Regions from separate parts of the Streptomyces sp. NH27 genome, predicted to be linked through region 2. Evidence: predicted binding sites of a transcription regulator. Region 2 holds the regulator's gene; each other region holds the start of a gene.
What was found. The regulator HspR, encoded in region 2, represses chaperone genes until heat shock. The targets are predictions, from matches to a motif close to TTGAGNNNNNNNNNCTCAA.

Region 1 (4,489 bases), on a different contig from region 2:
TACGACTGGTGGTCGACCTGCACCGGCAACAACAGCGGATTCGCCACCACCAGCCCGTTCTGGATCGCCAAGTACTCCTCCAGCGCGGGGACCCTGCCGGGCGGCTACGGCTTCTACACGTTCTGGCAGTACGCCGACTCCGGCACCTTCCCCGGGGACCAGGACTACTTCAACGGCCCGATCTCCGGCCTCCAGGCCCTCGCGAACGGGTAACCCGGTAACGGGACCGCCCGGGTAGACGCGCAGTTCCCCGCGCCCCTTGGTCTTGGTACGTACGGCATGCCCTCCTTGCGGAGGGAGCCGCACCGACGGGGGCGCGGGGAACTGCGCGCGCAACCGACCACCGGCCCGCGGCCGGGAACGGCGGGCAACCGTAGCGGCGGGACCCGGCCCACCACCGGCAGGTGGTCACGCGGCGATCGGGACCTCCTCGGCGGGGGCGTCCGCCGCCGCCGGCTCCAAAGCCAGCGCCAGCACCTGGCGGACGTCGCCGACCGGGTGGACGTCGAGCACGCCGAGGATCTCGGCGGGGACGTCGTCGAGGTCGGCCTCGTTGCGCTTGGGGATCACCACGGTGGTGATCCCGGCGCGGTGCGCGGCCAGCAGCTTCTGCTTGACCCCGCCGATCGGCAGCACCCGGCCGGTCAGGGACACCTCGCCGGTCATGGCGACATCGGTGCGGACCCGGCGGCCGGACAGCAGGGACGCGAGGGCGGTGGTCATGGTGACACCCGCGCTCGGGCCGTCCTTGGGTACGGCGCCGGCCGGCACGTGCAGGTGCACGCCGCGGTCCTTGAGATCGCCGACCGGCAACTCCAGTTCCGCGCCGCGCGAGCGCAGGAAGGAGAGCGCGATCTGCGCGGACTCCTTCATCACGTCGCCGAGTTGACCGGTGAGCTGGAGCCCGGCCCCGCCGGTCTCCGGGTCGGCCAGCGACGCCTCGATGTAGAGCACGTCGCCGCCCGCGCCGGTGACCGCGAGACCGGTGGCCACGCCCGGTACGGCGGTACGCCGCTCCTCCGGGTCCTGCGCGGCCTCCGGCACGTGGTGCGGCCGGCCGATCAGGGCCCGCAGATCGCCCGGGCCGACCGCGAACGGCAGCTCCCGGTCGCCCAGTTCGTGCTGGGCGGCGATCTTGCGCAGCAGGCGCGCGACGGTCCGCTCCAGGTTACGGACGCCCGCCTCGCGGGTGTACTCGCCGGCCAGCCGGCGCAGCGCGTCCTCGTCCAGGCTCACCTCGTCGGCGGCCAGGCCCGCGCGCTCCAGCTGACGGGGCAGCAGGTGGTCGCGGGCGATGACGACCTTCTCGTCCTCGGTGTAGCCGTCCAGCCGGACCAGCTCCATCCGGTCCAGCAGCGGCTCGGGGATGGCCTCCAGCACGTTGGCGGTGGCCAGGAACACCACGTCGGACAGGTCGAGTTCGACCTCCAGGTAGTGGTCCCGGAAGGTGTGGTTCTGCGCCGGGTCGAGGACTTCGAGCAGCGCGGCCGCCGGGTCGCCCCGGTAGTCCGAGCCGACCTTGTCGACCTCGTCGAGCAGCACCACCGGGTTCATCGACCCGGCCTCCTTGATCGCGCGCACGATCCGGCCTGGCAACGCGCCCACGTACGTCCTGCGGTGGCCGCGGATCTCGGCCTCGTCGCGGACGCCGCCGAGCGCCACCCGGACGAACTCGCGGCCCATCGCGCGGGCCACGGATTCACCGAGCGAGGTCTTGCCGACCCCGGGGGGACCGACCAGCGCCAGCACCGCGCCTCCGCGGCGGCCGCCGACCACGCCGAGACCGCGGTCGGCCCGGCGCTTGCGGACCGCCAGGTACTCGGTGATGCGCTCCTTCACGTCGTCGAGGCCGGAGTGGTCCGCGTCCAGCACCGCCCGGGCGCCCGCGACGTCGTAGGTGTCCTCGGTGGTGGTGTTCCACGGCAGTTCGAGAACGGTGTCCAGCCAGGTCCTGATCCACGAGCCCTCCGGGGAGGCGTCCGAGGAGCGCTCCAGCTTCTCGACCTCCTTCAGTGCGGCCTCGCGGACCTTCTCCGGCAGGTCGGCGGACTCCACCCGGACCCGGTAGTCGTCCGTCTCGTTGTCGGGGTCGCCGTTCAGCTCGGCCAACTCCTTGCGGACCGCCTCCAGTTGCTGGCGGAGCAGGAACTCGCGCTGCTGCTTCTCCATGCCCTCCTGGACGTCCTTGCGGATCGTCTCGGCGACGTCCTGCTCGGCGAGGTGGTCGCGCAGCCACTGCGTGGCGAGCTTCAACCGGGCCACCGGGTCGGCGGTCTCCAGCAGCTCCACGCGCTGCTCCACGCCGAGGAACGGGGAGTAGCCGGAGTTGTCGGCGAGCTGCCCGGCGTCGTCGATCTGCTGCACCCGGTCGACCACCTGCCAGCCGCCGCGCTTGCGCAGCCAGCTCGTGGCCAGCGCCTTGTACTCCTTCATCAGCTCGGCGACGGTGCCGGGCGCCTCCTGCGGCGCGGGCTCCTCCACCACGGCGCCCTCCACCCACAAAGCCGCGCCCGGACCGGTCGTACCGGCGCCGATGCGCACCCGCGAGCGACCCTTGATCACCGCGCCGGGGTCGCCGTCGGACAGCCGTCCGACCTGCTCGACCGTGCCGAGGGTGCCCACCGCGGCGTAGTTCCCGTCGACCCTCGGGACCAGAAGCACGCGCGGCTTGCCCGCGGTGTCTCCGGAGTGGGCCGCCTGTGCGGCCTCCACCGCGGCCCGTACCTCGCTGTCGGTCAGGTCGAGCGGTACGACCATGCCGGGCAGCACGACCTCGCCGTCGAGGGGCAGTACGGGGAGGGTGAGGTTGGAACTCTTCGGCTCAAACGCCATGATCGCTCCCTTTGCAAGCAAGTTGAGTACACCTGACTCAATGCAAGGAGCTCCGCCGGTGTTCCCGGCCTTACGTTCGCCCTGAGCGATCACCTGCGGTGGGCCGGGAGCAGTCCCTTTTCGGTCCGTCAGAATGAGGTCATGGCGGCTACGAACACGCACGACCCGCGCTTCCCGGCCCCCGATCCCGGCCCCGGGACCGGCGAAGGACCGGTCGTACTGGACCGGCGCGAGGGCCCGTACGGGGAAGCGGTGCTGCGCCGTCGCGGCGAGCACCTGGAGATCATCGCCAACGGCACCTTCCTGATGGACACCTCCGACGGCCGCTCCGAGCGGCTGCTGATCGACGCGGCACTGGAGGCGCTCGAGGCGCCGCCGGCCGGCCGGGGCGGCGCGAGCGTGCTGATCGGCGGGCTCGGCGTCGGCTTCTCACTGGCCCGGGCGGCCGCCCAGCCGCGCTGGGCGCGGATCGACGTGGTCGAGCGGGAGCAGGCGGTGATCGACTGGCACCGGGCGGGCCACTTCGCGGCACACACCCGCGGCGCGCTGGACGACCCGCGGGTGCGGCTGATCACCGCGGACCTGCTGACCTACCTGCGTACGGCGCCCGAGCCGATGGCCAGACCCGAAGCCGGGTCCGGGTCCGCACCCGCACCCGCAGCCGGTACGGTGCCGGTCGAAGCGTCGGCGCGCCCGCCCGCCGGCGGCTACGACGCACTCTGCCTGGACATCGACAACGGTCCGGACTGGACAGTCACCGACAACAACGGCAGTCTCTACAGTCCCAGCGGCCTCGACGACTGCCGGGAGCTGCTCCGCTCCGGCGGTGTGCTGGCCGTATGGTCGGCGCAGCCCTCGGCCGCCTTCGAGATCGCACTCAAGGGGGCGGGGTACACCGGGGTGCGCACGCTGGAGGTTCCGGTCGCGCGTGGCGTGCCCGATGTCGTGCATGTAGCCGTCAAGGCGTGAAGGCGTCATAGTCAGGGCAGCGGCCCGCCCCGTACGCTGCCGGTAACGGACGAGCTTGTGGGGCGGAAGCGGAAGTGGACAGCGCACAGACAACGGGCGCGCAGCGCCGGGTTCTGGTGGTCGAGGACGACCAGACGATAGTTCAGGCGATCGCGGCCCGCCTCCAGGCGGAGGGGTTCCAGGTGCGCACGGCAGGCGACGGGCCGTCCGCGGTCGACGCAGCCCATGCCTGGCAACCGGACCTCCTGGTGCTCGACGTGATGCTGCCCGGATACGACGGGCTTGAGGTCTGCCGCCGGGTGCAGGCCGACCGGCCGGTGCCGGTGCTGATGCTCACCGCGCGCGACGACGAGACGGACATGCTGGTCGGCCTCGGCGTCGGCGCCGACGACTACATGACCAAGCCGTTCTCGATGCGCGAGCTGGCCGCGCGGGTGCACGTGCTGCTGCGCCGGGTGGAGCGGGCCGCCGACGCGGCCTCCACCGTCCGCGGCGCCAGCATCCACCTCGGCGACCTGGAGATCGACCACACCCAGCGCCGGGTCCGGGTCGGCGGCACCGACGTGCACCTGACCCCGACCGAGTTCGAGCTGCTGGTGTGCCTGGCCCACCAGCCCCGGGCGGTGCTCTCCCGCGAGCAGTTGCTCGCCGAGGTGTGGGACTGGACCGACGCGTCCGGCACCCGCAC
Region 2 (4,489 bases):
CGCGGGCGGAGTGGACGTCGCCGTCACCTTCGAACGGTCGGCCGCGCACAAGGTGGCGGTGACCGCATCCCTCAGCCCGCAGCAGAAGGGCTTCCACCTCTACAGCCTCACGCTGCCCGACCAGGGGGTCGACGGCCTCGGCATCCCGACCCGCCTGACGGTCGCCGCCCCGCTCACCGCGACCGGCCCGGTGACCTCCGACGCCCATCCGTACGGCCTGCGTCCCGCGGGCCTCGGCCTGACGCTTCCGGTCTACCCGGACGGCCCGGTGACCCTGCACCTGACCACGAATCTCGCCGATGCCACCGGCCGATCCGCCACCGCGAGCGTCCAACTCACCTACGGGGCCTGCTCCACCGACGGCGCCTGCCTCGCACCGGTCCGGGCGCACCCGGTCACGCTCGACGTCCCGCCGCGCTGACGCCGCGGGACGCCCACACACGGGCCGCTCGGGTTCGGCCGCCCGACTTCACGCCGCTCGGGTTCGGGCCGCCCGACTTCACGCCGCCTGGGCGCCGGTGACCTTCGACAGGAAGCCGTCCAGGTTGCGCAGCGTGCGCTCCACCTGCTCCTCCAGGGTCAGGGTCTCCTCCATGCGCTTGGCCAGCACCGAGGTCTTCTTGCCCCGTACATACAGGGAACAGGCCAGGTCGGCGCACATGTAGATGCCCACGGTGTTGCCCTGCCGCCCGGCCGGGCCGGCCAGCGGCGCGGCCAGCAGGTCCACTCCGCCCCCGGAGTGCCCGGTCAGGCAGATCGAGCACAGGCTGCTGCGCAGCAGATTCCGGCGCGCGCCGGGCGCCACCCGCAGGGTGATCCCCACCGGCCGCTCGCCGCCGGTCACGATATATGCCCGGTCCGGCGCGCCCGGGTCCCGCCAGCCGATGAAGTCGAGGTCGCCCCACGGCATCTCCGCGAGCTCCCGCGGCAGCCTGACCCGCTTCGCCTCCCCCTTCGAGCAGTTCACGAAGGAGTCCCGGATCTGCGCTTCACCAAGTGGGTCCATAACACCCGAAGCTAACAAGCACCCGGCGAGACTGTCGCCGCATTTACGGGGAGCAACGGGCCGTACCCGCACCCCCGGGGAGGCCGCGCTAGTGCCGTGGCCGGAAAGGTTTGCCTGGTTCGCGGCGTCCGGTGCGGTACATCGCAAGGCGGAGGTGCGCCCTCGTACTGGGCGTACTCGGGCGACTCCGACAACGCTGGGGGCACCTCCCGCCGAAGGTAGGGGGAGAGGTGCCGTGCCGGGCGTCGCGAACCGGTGAACCTTTCCGGCCACGGCACTAGGAATCCCGCTTGGGACGCCACACCACCAGCGCGCTGGTGTGCTGCACGTCCTGGTACGGCACCAGATCGCGCCGGTACGACGCGTGCACCGCGGCCTCGCGCTGCTGGATGACGGCGGCGGCGCCGTCGACGGCGGCGGCGAGTTCGGCGACCCGGGCCTGGAGCGCGGCGACCTGGTTCTCCAGCTCGATGATCCGCTTGATGCCCGCGAGGTTGATGCCCTCGTCCTGCGAGAGGCGCTGCACCTGCCGCAACTGCTCGATGTCGCGGGCGGAGTAGCGGCGCCCGCGGCCGGCCGCGCGGTCCGGCGAGACCAGGCCGAGGCGGTCGTACTGCCGCAGGGTCTGCGGGTGCAGCCCGGACAGCTCGGCCGCCACGGAGATCACATAGACCGGCGACTCCTCCGTCAGCTGGTACGGATTGCGGCCTCGCCCCATGCGGGGCCCGGAGGCCCCGCCGCCGTCGATGCTCATCCGCTCACGCTCCCTTTGCGGCCTTGAACAACTCCGCCCGCGGGTCGAGGTCCGCGGTCGCCTCACGGTACGACTCCAGCGCGTCCAGCGCCTTGCCCTCGGTCTGTGCGGGCACCGCCACCTCGACCGTGACGAGCAGATCGCCGCGTGAACCGTCCTTGCGCACCGCGCCCTTGCCCCGGGCCCGCAGGGTCCGGCCGTTCGGAGTGCCGGCGGGCAGCTTCAAGGTGACCGGCGGTCCGCCCAGGGTCGGCACCTTGATGTCGCCGCCGAGCGCGGCCTCGGTGAAGCTCACCGGGACCGTGACCGTCAGGTTGGCGTCCTTGCGGCCGAACACCGGGTGCGGGCCGACGTGCACGACCACGTACAGGTCGCCGGCCGGGCCGCCGCGCTCGCCGGCGGCGCCCTTGCCGCGCAGCCGGATGCGCTGCCCGTCGGTGACCCCGGCGGGGATGCGCACCTGCATGGTGCGCGAGCTCTTCGCCCGGCCGCTGCCGTGGCAGACCTCGCAGGGGTTCTCCGCGATCAGGCCGCGGCCCTTGCAGTCCACGCACGGGTCGGTGAGCGAGAAGCCGCCACCGCCGCCGCGCGAGACCTGCCCGGTGCCGACGCAGGTCGGGCACACCCGGGGCGTGCCGTTCCTGTCGCCGGTGCCGGAGCACGCCTTGCAGGGCGACTGCGAGGACATCCGCAGCGGGACGGTGGCCCCGTCGACGGCCTCGGTGAAGCTGAGCGTGACCTCGGACTCGATGTCCTGGCCGCGGCGCGGCTGCACGCGGGTGCCGCCGCCCCGGTTGAACAGGCCGCCGAACACGTCGCCCAGGCCGCCGCCGAAGCCGCCGCCCTGGCCGGTCGTGGTGCTGCCGCCGGGGCCCTGGGCGCCGCCGAAGAGGTCGCCCAGGTCGAAGTTGAACCCGCCGGTGCCGCCCGCGCCGGGACCGGGCCGCATGCCGCCGTTGCCGAACAGCGCGCGGCCCTCGTCGTACTCCTTGCGCCGCTTGGCGTCGGAGAGCACGTCGTTGGCCTCGGAGATCTCCTTGAAGCGCTCCTCGGCCTTGGCGTCGCCCTTGTTGGCGTCGGGGTGGAACTCCCGGGCCAGCTTGCGGTACGCCTTCTTGATCTCGGCGTCGGTGGCGTCCTTGGGGACACCGAGGACCTTGTACAGGTCCTTCTCCAACAGGTCCCTACTGATGCTCATCCTCGGCGTCCCTCCTCTCCGTCACGTCCCGCTCCGTCAGCCCTCGGATGGGCCACCGGTCTCCTCGTCGTCGTCCGCCTTCCGGTCGGCCTGGTCGGCCGGCTCGCCGGACTCGGACTGTTCGTCCTTGCCGTGGGCACCCGGCTGGGGCTCGGCGACCGCGACCCGGGCCGGCCGCAGGTTGCGCTCCCCGATGCGGTACCCCGGCTGGAGGATCTGCACGCATGTCGTCTGTGTGACATCAGGCGAATAGCTGTGCATCAGTGCCTCGTGCACCAGCGGGTCGAAGGGCTCGCCCTCCTTGCCGAACTGCTGCAGGCCCAGCTTCGCGGCGACCGTCTCCAGCGACTCGGCGACCGACTTGAAGCCGCCCACCAGTTCGCCGTGTTCCCGCGCCCGGCCGATGTCGTCGAGCACCGGGAGCAGTTCGGTCAGCAGGTTGGCGACCGCGATCTCCTTGACGGCGACGCGGTCCCGCTCCACCCGGCGGCGGTAGTTCTGGTACTCGGCCTGGAGGCGCTGGAGGTCGGCGGTGCGCTCGCCGAGCGCGGTGCGCACCTGGTCCAACTGCGCCTTGACGGCCGTCAGCTCCTGGGAGGTCGCGTCGTCCCCGCCCCCGGACACCGGGCCCGCCTTACCGGCGGTCCCGTTGCCCGAGTTGGACTTGCCCGCCTTGCCGGACTCCGGCTTGTCGGCGGCGTCGGAGGGAACGTCGGGCTCCTCGAAGCCCTTCGGCTCCTCCGTCACGCGGCACCATCCCTCTTGCTGCTCTCGTCGTCGACGATCTCGGCGTCCACGACGTCGTCGTCCGCGGCCTGGGCCGAGCCGTCGGCCGCACCGGCGCCCGCACCGGCACCGGCGGTCGCCGCGCCGCCCTCGGCCTGCGCGTTGGCGTACAGCGCCTGGCCGAGCTTCTGGCTGGTGGCCGCGACCTTCTCGGTGGCCTCGCGGATCGACGCGGTGTTGCCGTCGTCGGACGACTCGTTCTTCAGCTTCTCCTTGAGGTCGGCGATCGCGGTCTCGACCTCGGACTTCACGTCCTCGGGAAGCTTGTCCTTGTTGTCCGCGATGAACTTCTCGGTCTGGTAGACGAGTTGCTCACCCTGGTTGCGGGTCTCGGCGGCCTCGCGGCGCTTGTGGTCCTCGTCCGCGTACTGCTCGGCCTCGTGGCGCATCCGGTCGACCTCGTCCTTGGGCAGCGAGGAGCCACCCGTGACGGTCATCCGCTGCTCCTTGCCGGTGCCGAGGTCCTTCGCGCCCACGTGCATGATGCCGTTGGCGTCGATGTCGAAGGTGACCTCGATCTGGGGCATCCCGCGCGGGGCCGGCGGCAGACCGGTCAGCTCGAACATGCCGAGCTTCTTGTTGTACGCCGCGATCTCGCGCTCGCCCTGGTAGACCTGGATCTGCACCGACGGCTGGTTGTCCTCGGCGGTGGTGAAGATCTCCGAGCGCTTGGTCGGGATCGTGGTGTTCCGCTCGATCAGCTTGGTCATGATGCCGCCCTTGGTCTCGATGCCGAGGGACAGCG
Region 3 (4,489 bases), on a different contig from region 2:
GGTCCCGGCGAATCCTCGCCCGGCGCTTCCTTTGCTCAGTCCTCGGAGCCGTCACCCGGCTCGGAGCTGTCGCCCGGCTCGGAGTCGTCGCCCGGCTCGTCGCCGTCGGCCGCCTCCTCCAGGCCCAGCCGCTCACCGAGCCACTTGTTGAACTCGATGGACGCCTGGACCCAGCTCACCGTGGTGGCCACGAAGTGGTCGAGGTTGACGCCCATGCCGATCAGCATCTGGGCCTCGCCGATGAGGCGGACGGCACCGTCGTCGTCGGTGTTCGTGTAGACCTTCGGCCACAGCGTGAGGTGGTTCCACTCGTCGATCGCCTCGTGGAGCTGTGCCTTCTCGTCCACGGAGTACGTGCGCTCGTAGAACGTGCGCACCGCGAAGACGTGCTGCTGCGCCTCGCCGCGGAACATGAAGTAGGTGCGGAACTCCTCCCAGGGCGCCAGGAGGTCGTCCTCTTCGTCGATGGCGTGCTTGAGCCCCATCTGGTCGAGGAGTTGCTTGACCAGGTCCTGATCCGGGATCACCACGTTGGCAGTGGGTTCTCCGCTCGGCTGGTCGGGTTCCGGCTGGCTCCCGAAGTTCGGAATCGAGGAGGGGTCGATGCTCACCGTGAAGGTTCCCTTCGTGACGTTTCCCCGCCATCCTCCCCCCTGACGATGAGCCCGTCGACCGCCCGGTCCACCCGGACGTTCTGCCCGTCCAGCACCTCTCCGGCCAGGATGGCGCGGGCCAGCGGGTCGCCGATCGCGGTCTGGATCAGCCGGCGCAGCGGGCGGGCGCCGTAGGCGGGGTCGTTGCCCTCCTCGGCGAGCCAGTCCAGGGCGCCGTCGGTGACGTCCAGGGTGAGCCGGCGGTCCCTGAGCCGGTCGGCGAGTCGGCTGGTCTGGAGCCGGGCGATCCGGCGCAGCTCGTCCCTGTCGAGCGCGGAGAACACCACGATGTCGTCCAGCCGGTTGAGGAACTCCGGCTTGAAGGAGGCGCGGACGGTGGCGAGGACGTTCTCCTTCTTCTGCGCCGGGTCCAGCTTGGGGTCGACCAGGTACTGGCTGCCCAGGTTGGAGGTGAGGATCAGGATCGCGTTGCGGAAGTCGACGGTACGGCCCTGGCCGTCGGTGAGCCGGCCGTCGTCGAGGACCTGGAGCAGGACGTCGAAGACCTCCGGGTGCGCCTTCTCCACCTCGTCGAGCAGCACCACGCTGTACGGGCGGCGGCGGACCGCCTCGGTGAGCTGGCCGCCCTCCTCGTACCCGACGTATCCGGGCGGGGCGCCGACCAGCCGGGCCACCGAGTGCTTCTCGCCGTACTCGCTCATGTCGATGCGGACCATCGCCCGCTCGTCGTCGAAGAGGAAGTCGGCGAGCGCCTTGGCCAGTTCGGTCTTGCCGACGCCGGTGGGGCCGAGGAAGAGGAAGGAGCCGGTGGGGCGGTCCGGGTCGGCGATGCCGGAGCGGGAGCGGCGGACCGCGTCGGAGACCGCGCGGACCGCTTCGGCCTGGCCGATCAGCCGCTTGCCGAGCTCGTCCTCCATCCGCAGCAGCTTCTGCGTCTCGCCCTCCAGCAAGCGGCCGGCGGGGATGCCGGTCCAGGCGGCGACGACGTCGGCGATGTCGTCCGGGCCGACCTCCTCCTTGACCATCGTCTCCTGGGCGGCGGCCTCCTGCTCCTCCCGGGTGGCCTCCTCCAACTCCTCCTCCAGCTTGGGCTTCTCCGCGTACATCAGCTTCGACGCGGTCTCGAAGTCGCCGTCGCGCTGGGCGCGCTCGATCCGGGTGACGATGTCGTCGAGCCGCTCCTTCAGCTCGCCGACCCGGTTCAGGCCCTGCTTCTCCTTCTCCCAGCGGGCGGTCAGGCCACGCAGCTCCTCCTCGCGGTCGGCGAGGTCCTTGCGGAGCTTGTCCAGCCGCTGCACGGAGCCGGGGTCGGTCTCGTTCTTGAGCGCCATCTCCTCCATCCGCAGCCGGTCCACCGAGCGCTGGAGCTCGTCGATCTCGACCGGCGAGGAGTCGATCTCCATCCGCAGCCGGGACGCGGACTCGTCGACCAGGTCGATGGCCTTGTCGGGCAGGAAGCGGGAGGTGATGTAGCGGTCGGAGAGCGTCGCGGCGGCGACCAGCGCGGAGTCGGCGATCTGCACCTTGTGGTGCGCCTCGTAGCGGCCCTTGAGGCCGCGCAGGATCGCCACGGTGTCCTCGACGGTCGGCTCGGCGACCAGCACCTGCTGGAAGCGCCGCTCCAGCGCCGGGTCCTTCTCGATCCGCTCGCGGTACTCGTCCAGCGTGGTGGCGCCGACCATCCGCAGCTCGCCGCGGGCCAGCATCGGCTTGAGCATGTTGCCCGCGTCCATCGCGGAGTCGCCGCCGGCGCCCGCGCCGACGACGGTGTGCAGCTCGTCGATGAAGGTGATGACCTGCCCGCCGCTGTCCTTGATCTCGGCGAGCACCGCCTTCAGCCGCTCCTCGAACTCGCCGCGGTACTTCGCCCCGGCCACCATCGCGCCCAGGTCGAGGGAGACCAGCCGCTTGTTGCGCAGGCTCTCGGGCACGTCGCCCTTGACGATGCGCTGGGCCAGGCCCTCCACGACGGCGGTCTTGCCGACGCCGGGCTCACCGATCAGCACCGGGTTGTTCTTGGTACGGCGGGACAACACCTGGACCACCCGGCGGATCTCCTGGTCCCGGCCGATCACCGGGTCGAGCTTGCCCTCGCGGGCGGCCGCGGTGAAGTCGGTGCCGTACTTCTCCAGTGCCTTGTAGGTGCCCTCCGGGTCCTGGCTGGTCACCCGTTGCCCTCCCCTGGCGCTCTCGAACGCCGTCAGCAGCGCCTTCGCCTTGGCGCCCGCGGTGGTGAGCAACTCGCCGGCCGGGCCGCCCTTGACGGCGGTCCCGATCAGCAGGTGCTCGGTCGACACGTACGCGTCGCCGAGGTCCTTGGCGCGCTGGGACGCGTCGGCGATGACGGCGAGCATGTCACGGTTCGCCTGCGGGGGTGCGACGGTGGCCCCCTGCACCGACGGCAGGCTCTCGACCAGCCGCTGCGCGTCGGCCCGCAGCGCCACGGGGTCGGCGCCGGTCGCGGCCAGCAGGTCGAGCACGTTCTCGTTGTCCGTGCCGCTCAGCAGAGCGAGCAGCAGATGCGCGGGCGTCAGGTCCGGGTTTCCCTCGGCGACGGCCTTGGCGTTGGCGCTGTTGAGCGCTTCCCGGCTCTTGTTGGTCAGCTCGGCTTCCACGGGCGTGCTGTCCTCCTCAATCGATCGTCGCTACCATGTACCTCAACCTGCTTGCGGGAACATGAAGCAAGTTGAGTCTATTCCACTCAAGGTGATTCCGGGCACAGGGCGGGCCACGATCTCGGGAGGAACCCATGACCTCGGCGCACCCGATGGATTCGCACCCGGCCGACCCGTATCCGATGGACCGCAGCGGCGCGTCCGTACAGGCCGATGCCGCCATCCTGCGCGAGCGCGCGGCCGCCTGCCCGGTGATGCTGCCGGACGGCGTCCCCGGCATGATCGTCTCCCGCTACCAGGAGCTGCGCGACTTCCTCGCCGACCCCGAAGTGGCCAAGAACGCCCGGCACTTCGCCGCCCTCCAGGAGGGCCGTATCCCGGCGCAGTGGCAGCTCAACGCCTTCGCCCTGGTCAACGGGATGACGACGGCCGACGGCGACGACCACCGGCGGCTGCGCGGGCTGGCCACCAAGGCGTTCACGCCACGCCGGGTGGCCTCCCTGCGCCCTTGGATCGAGCGGCTGGCCGGCGACCTGGCGGCCGAACTGCCCGGCCGGGCCGGCCCGGACGGCGTCGTGGACCTGCGCGCGCACTTCGCCTATCCGCTGCCGATGGGCGTGATCAGCGAACTGCTCGGGGTGAACCCGGCCTACCGCGACCGCCTGCACGACCTCACCCACCTCCTGGTCAGCACCTCCAGTTCGGCCGCCGACGCGACGGCCGCGCTGCGCGCGATCCACGACGTGCTCGCCCAGGTCGTCGCCGAGCGGCGAGCCCGCCCCGGCGACGACCTGACCAGCGCGCTGATCGCGGCCCGCGACGCGGACCGGGAGGACGGCGCCGAGCGGCTGAGCGACGAGGAGGCGACCGGCACCCTGCTGCTGATGATCGTCGCCGGGCACGAGACCACGCTCAATCTCATCACCAACGCGGTGCGCGCCCTGTGTGACCACACCGGCCAACGCGACCTCGTCCTTTCGGGTGAAGCCTCCTGGGACGCGGTGATCGAGGAGACGCTGCGCTGGGACAGCCCGGTGGCGAACTTCCCGTTCCGCTACCCCACCACCGACCTCGACGTGGACGGCACCACGGTGCCGCGCGGGACACCCGTGCTCGCCGGGTACGCCGCCGCCGGACGCGACCCGCGCGAATACGGCCCCGACGCCGGCCGGTTCGACATCACCCGGCCGCCGGGCACCCGCCACCTCGCCTTCGGGCACGGCGCCCACTACTGCCTGGGCGCCCCGCTGGCCCGTCTTG

Region 1: the regulator HspR is predicted to act here: its motif matches at 2,855-2,873, upstream of lon (endopeptidase La).
Region 3: the regulator HspR is predicted to act here: its motif matches at 3,301-3,319, upstream of clpB (ATP-dependent chaperone ClpB).

The regions. Positions count from the first base shown of each region.
Region 1 covers NZ_JACEGK010000062.1:11,268-15,756, forward strand. Annotated here, with positions in the region: gene AC13HU_RS08030 (lysozyme) at 1-213, shown strand, start outside; gene lon (endopeptidase La) at 409-2,832, opposite strand; gene AC13HU_RS08040 (spermidine synthase family protein) at 2,974-3,801, shown strand; gene AC13HU_RS08045 (response regulator transcription factor) at 3,876-4,489, shown strand, end outside.
Region 2 covers NZ_JACEGK010000280.1:4,494-8,982, reverse strand. Annotated here, with positions in the region: gene AC13HU_RS22130 (hypothetical protein) at 1-421, shown strand, start outside; gene AC13HU_RS22125 (FBP domain-containing protein) at 500-1,006, opposite strand; gene AC13HU_RS22120 (heat shock protein transcriptional repressor HspR) at 1,284-1,760, opposite strand; gene dnaJ (molecular chaperone DnaJ) at 1,765-2,958, opposite strand; gene grpE (nucleotide exchange factor GrpE) at 2,995-3,705, opposite strand; gene dnaK (molecular chaperone DnaK) at 3,702-4,489, opposite strand, start outside.
Region 3 covers NZ_JACEGK010000547.1:104-4,592, reverse strand. Annotated here, with positions in the region: gene AC13HU_RS31575 (YbjN domain-containing protein) at 36-611, opposite strand; gene clpB (ATP-dependent chaperone ClpB) at 608-3,229, opposite strand; partial or broken gene AC13HU_RS31565 (cytochrome P450 family protein) at 3,364-4,489, shown strand, end outside.